Chitinophaga caseinilytica: one gene and its partner. The protein of the gene in region 2 interacts with the protein of the main gene of each other region in a pairwise test. Links are inferred from orthologs where the notes say so. Each region holds a gene or a part of one and is shown on either strand. Other genes may lie near its edges.

What was found.
Region 1: the proteins of ung (region 2) and WJU22_RS19335 interact in binary tests that used the Escherichia coli proteins (3 or more experiments, as listed by UniProt). The link is inferred for Chitinophaga caseinilytica from one-to-one orthologs.

The regions. Positions count from the first base shown.
Region 1 is NZ_CP150096.1:4,692,140-4,695,011, forward strand. It holds WJU22_RS19335 (nucleoside-diphosphate kinase), read right to left. Parts: upstream 1,709-2,872; coding sequence 1,292-1,708; downstream 1-1,291. Other genes in the region: WJU22_RS19330 (hypothetical protein), read left to right, coding at 1-1,041; WJU22_RS19340 (DHH family phosphoesterase), read left to right, coding at 1,893-2,872. UniProt on the Escherichia coli protein: Major role in the synthesis of nucleoside triphosphates other than ATP. The ATP gamma phosphate is transferred to the NDP beta phosphate via a ping-pong mechanism, using a phosphorylated active-site intermediate.
Region 2 is NZ_CP150096.1:5,543,962-5,546,937, forward strand. It holds ung (uracil-DNA glycosylase), read right to left. Parts: upstream 1,837-2,976; coding sequence 1,165-1,836; downstream 1-1,164. Other genes in the region: WJU22_RS22875 (VOC family protein), read left to right, coding at 24-404; WJU22_RS22880 (lysophospholipid acyltransferase family protein), read right to left, coding at 395-1,138; WJU22_RS22895 (hypothetical protein), read left to right, coding at 2,161-2,799; WJU22_RS22900 (hypothetical protein), read right to left, coding at 2,810-2,976. UniProt on the Escherichia coli protein: Excises uracil residues from the DNA which can arise as a result of misincorporation of dUMP residues by DNA polymerase or due to deamination of cytosine.

The DNA.
Region 1 (2,872 bases), 850 kb from region 2 along the record:
AAAGTGAAAGTCACCATCCCCGCAGGTGCCCTCAGCGCCAACCAAACCATCGGCATCCAGCGCATCAGCAACACCAATCCGTTGGGAACGGAACACGCTTACCGCATTACGCCGCACGGCCAGCGGTTCACCAAACCCGTGGAGCTGGCTTTCCAGTACGATAACGCCCTGCTCGACGGTACCCCGCCGCACGGCATGGGCATCGCTTACCAGGACGATAAAGGCATGTGGGTAGCCTTGCCGGCGGAAGTCAACACCACCGCCAAAACCATTACCGTAGCCACCACGCATTTTTCTGACTGGGACGTGTTCAGGGGCATGTCTATCGCCGCCACCATGAAAAAAGTGCCCGCCTCGCTCACCACCCTGATTATGGTTTTTGATGACAACAACCTGCTGGCGCCGCTCGTGCCGAAAAACGGCAGGTACATTCCCAAAGACAAAAATCTGGCGGATGACGAATACCTCGTCGGCTGGACCAAAAACGGTGCCGGCACACTCAACGGCGCAGGTTCCCAGGCATATTACACCGCACCGAACGAAGCACTGGGGCCTCCCCAGAACCCGGCCACCATTACCGCGGAATACCGCCCGCCATCTGGAGGCGTTTATATGCTGGCCATCGAGATCACGACGGAGAAAGGATTCCTCGACATCCGGATCAACGACGGCGCGTGGATCAAACTGGAACCGGTGAACGCCACGCTGATCGACGGGCTGTGGTCTGTCAGTACCCACCAGGTCCCGAACAGCCAGAAAGGAATCACCTTTTTCTGGCGCGGCGGAAAAGGCTCACACAACTTTGACCTGACTTCCAACATCGTATTGGCCCACGACGGTGTCACCGGTTACGCATCCAGCTACACACCGCCGAACGGCAATGAGGTAATACCCAGTCCGGGTGCTATAACCATTACGGACCTCGGGGAGAAAGACTTCTTCGTAGATGGAACGTTCGTTGCCTACAAGGCGGGCGTGCAGAGCGACAACAGCAAAACCGTAAAGCTGGAAGGCCGGTTTCGGGTGGTCAAAAGATGGTAATAACAGATTGACAACTGTAGATCAGGAAAAAGGCCCTGCCATTCAGGCAAGGCCCTTTCTCATATACGGACTGCTGCTAAAAGGGGAATATAGTGATCCTGTCCAATACGGGTCGGTCAACAGGAAAGGAGAGTAAAAGCCCTGCGAAAATACATCCGCCGGCCATCCCGGCCTACCGTATTAATACGCGATTTCAATAAAAAAGGCGGTACCGTGGTACCGCCTTTCGTTCGTTATTCCGGAGACCGGATTAGAACTTCTCCAGGCCGGAGAAGAAGAAATTGCCTTCGATAGCCGCGTTTTCGTCGGAATCGGAGCCGTGAACGGCGTTACGGCCGATAGACTCAGCGTAGATTTTGCGGATGGTGCCTTCCTCAGCCTGGGCCGGGTTGGTAGCACCGATCAGTTTGCGGAAATCTTCCACTGCGTTCTCTTTTTCGAGGATCGCTGCCACGATGTGGCCGCTGCTCATGAACTCAACCAGCTCGCCGTAGAAGGGGCGCTCTTTGTGCACAGCGTAGAATTCGCCGGCTTTCTCAGCGGAAAGACGGGTCAGTTTCATTGCGGTAATGCGGAAGCCTGCAGCGCAGATCTTGTCCAGAATGCCGCCGATGTGCCCGTTGGCCACAGCGTCGGGCTTGATCATGGTGAAAGTTTTGTTGCTCATATTGGTATTTGGTCGTTATACGTGAGAAAATGCCTTTTTGCGCCGCAAAAGTAATCACATTTTGTTTACCCGTAAAAAATTTTGAAATTCTGGCGCAATTGGTGAACTTCGCACTTCATTTGCTTAAACGAAAACGACCCGCTTTACGGCGGTAGCAACCTTTAAAAATCACACTGTTTACGGAATGAAGCCGATCGAGGATATCAAGCCACTGCTGGAAAGCCCCAAGAAGGTGGTCATCACCATGCATCAAAAACCGGATGCCGACGCTATGGGCTCTTCCCTGGCCATGTATCACTACCTGCGGCGTAAGGGTCACGACGTGACGGTAATTTCTCCCACCAACTTTCCCGACTTCCTGAAATGGATGCCCGGATGCGACCAGGTGCTGGATTTCGAGTCGCAGAACGATAAGGCCCTCAAAGCCATCGACGGCACCGAGATCCTTTTCTGCCTGGATTTCAACGCCATGAGCCGCACCCGCAACATGGAACCGGTTCTGGAAAAGCTGCAAAGCGTGAAAGTCCTCATAGACCATCACCTGGAGCCCCAGCCCGTATTCGACTTCGGTGTGAGCGACACTACCGCCGCCTCCACCGCCCAGCTCGTGTACGAGATCATCTACCGTTTGGGAGATGAACATTATATCGATAACGACATCGCCCAGTGCATCTACGCCGGCACCATGACCGATACGGGATCTTTCCGCTTCGCGTCTACCAGCGCCCGGGTACACCGCATGGTGGCCGATTTGCTGGAACGGGGGCTCGAACATGAGTACATCCACCAGGCCATTTATGATAATTTCCTCGAAAACCGCCTCCGGTTCATCGGCCATAGCCTCCTGAACCGTATGGAAGTCTTCTACGAAACAAATACCGCCATCATGGCGATCCCCTACAGCGACCTGAAACGGTTCGATCTGCAGACGGGAGACACGGAAGGACTGGTAAATTTCCTTTTATCCATCCAAGGCATTAAATTAGCGGCGCTGATCATCGACCGGAATTCCGAAGTGAAGCTGTCTTTCCGTTCCAAAGGCAACTTTGACGTAAACACCTTCGCCCGGAAATACTTCGAAGGCGGCGGCCATTTCAACGCCGCCGGCGGCAGAAGTGCCGATTCGCTCGATCGCACCGTTCAACGCTTCATCCGTGCCATGCA
Region 2 (2,976 bases):
AACTTTGATAAAAATCATTTGTTATGACTACTGTGAACAAACCCGCGGGCAGCAACACCGTCAGCCCCTACTTCATCGTCAACGACGGCGAAAAATTCCTCGGATTCCTGAAAGATGTGCTGGGCGCCACGGAAAACGGCGTGTATCGCAGCGACGACGGGCAGATTATCCATGCGCAATTGCGGATGGGCGACGATGGCGGCATCATGTTCGGTGTGGCGAAGCCGGAATGGCCTGCGGAGACGGGCAGTGTTTTCGTGTATGTCGGCGATACCGACGGTATTTACAAAAAGGCACTTGCGCAGGGTAGCGAGTCGCGGCAGGCGCCGGAAGACAAAGACTACGGCCGGGCGGCGGGCTTCCGCGACCCATTCGGCAATACCTGGTGGATCACTCAGGTGTGAGCGGTGTAATAATCCCACATGATGCGGAACACTTTTTCCTTTAGGGCGGGCGTATCGTCGCGCGTGAGGCCTGTCGTTTCTATAGGTTCCAGGAAATGGTAGTCGATGCGATGTGGCCAGGCGTAGAGGAACTTCCCGGGCACCTGGATTTTCCGGGTGTGAAAGAGAAGTGATGGCATGATGGGGGTTTGCGTATCGATGGCGAGGTTGAAAGCCCCATCGTAGAATTCTTTGAGCGGCTGGCCGGTGCGGTTGCGGGTCCCTTCCGGGAAGAGGACCATGTGCATGCCCATGGCCAGCGCTTCTTTCATTTTCACGACGCTTTCGCGGCGGGAGGCTTCGCTGCTGCGGTCTACCATGATGCCACCGATGTGGTACATCATGCCGAACAGCGGGATTTTGCCCATAGACGATTTGGCGAGTGTTTTATTGACGCCGGGAACGCCGGGCGTGGTCACGGGCACGTCTATCAGTGAATTATGGTTGCAGACCACTACATATTGACGGCCTTTTTCGAAGAATTGGAGCCCTTTGCGGAAAACGGGGCATCCGATCATGGGCATGTAGAACTTCATCCAAACGCGGCCGATACCCAGAAAATAGCGGGTTTTGCGGGGATCAGGCAGGAAAGAGATGATCCAGATAGGGATAAGGACGATGAGCAGGGTAGCCGCGAAGAGCAGCAAACCGTAAACGGCATAAATTCGTCCAACGATATTTTTAAGCCAATTCATCAGTGTGCAAAATAGGTATTCGGATATTATAATTGCCAGTTGACGGGCTCCTGGCCTTGTTTGACGAGCAATTCGTTCGCTTTCGAGAAATGCCGGCAGCCGAAAAATCCTTTGTCGGCGCTGAATGGCGAAGGATGGGCGGCTTTGAGGACGTGGTGCTTGGTGGCGTCGATCAGCACCTGTTTATCCTGGGCAAAGCGGCCCCAGAGCATGAAGATGACGCCTTCCTTTTCGTTGGAGATTTTGCGGATGACGGCATCCGTAAAGTTTTCCCAGCCGATTTTGCTGTGCGAAGCGGGCTCGCCGTCGCGCACGGTGAGGAAAGCGTTGAGGAGGAGCACGCCGCTTTCGGCCCAGGGGGTGAGGTCTCCGGTGTCGGGGATGGCCATGCCGAGGTCCTTGTTCATTTCCTTGTAGATATTGACGAGGGAGGGCGGTGGTTTCACGCCTTTTTGAACGGAGAAGCATAAACCATGCGCCTGGCCGGGCCCGTGGTACGGGTCTTGCCCGAGGATGACCACTTTCACCTGGGAGAAGGGGGTTTTCTCGAACGCGTTAAAAATCTGGCTTCCATTTGGATAGATCGTTTTCCCGAGGGCTTTTTCGTGCTTGAGGAACATCACTATCTGCTCGAAATACGACTTCTGGAACTCTTCTTTCAGCGCATCTTTCCAACTGCTTTCAATCTTTACGTCCATTGCTGTAACTTTGTTTCAGAGGATAAATTTGATTTATTGACGGAAAATTATATAAATTTGCACTCCCAATAAAAAATTTATTGTGAATCCGGACCGGTAGCTCAGCTGGATAGAGCAGCTGCCTTCTAAGCAGCAGGTCATTGGTTCGAATCCAATCCGGTTCACTTTTCAGCCAAATCAGCTCAAACTGGTTTGGCTTTTTTTATGGGATTCTCCGCTATCCCAGGCACTTCCCATCCAATACATTCCCTTTTACATTCGGTCTAATTCGTCCCAATCCAATTTATAGATTATCACGTATTTGTATGCTAAAAAAGTTTTTCAATGGAAATTTCACAAATCATCGATTTTTTGGAGGCACCGGGTACTCGTTGGGGATCCAGATCCCATGAAAGGGTAATAAACAATTTTGACATCCAACCTTATGAATTTTTACGGTTTGCAGAACAAGATCTTGCCGCAGAATATGACCACAAATTAATTAACGCGTTGTCCAATGCCAAGCGTGCATTGGATAGTCAAGTCGATACTCTCCTTATTGGATTTGATTTTTACCAACAAGCAAAAAATAAAACGTGGAGCTTCCCTAAAAAGCTGGAAATCATTCAAAAACTAGGCATTTTGGCACCCAGGGTTTTGAGAAAAATCAATACTACCAGAAACTTGATGGAACATGATTTTGTAAAACCTCAGATCGACAAGGTGGAAGATTTCGTAGATATTACCTCCCTCTTTCTTGCATCCACGGATAAATATATCATGAACTTACCCGGAGAATGTGAATTTGAAAACGACGACCACAAAGATTATTGGTTGAGAATGAACTTGGACATCGAAGCCCCCAAACTATCAGTAATGGTTGTCAGCAAAGTGGCTGAAAATTTCGAAATAGACTTTAACAGTAATCATCCCGATTATCTCACTTTGCTAAAAGGTTACCTTCGGATTGGTAACGCCTATTAGTCCTAATTAGTTATTTTCTTCCTTTCATCGTCTCCATCAACTCCGCATTCGCCACTTTCATGATAAAATAAGGGTGCTCCGCTCCTTTCCGGCTCACCATCACGAGGAACGGCTCATCGAAATACAGGTGCTTCACCGGCAACACGTCATCTATGACTGTCGCGGCGCTATCCATGA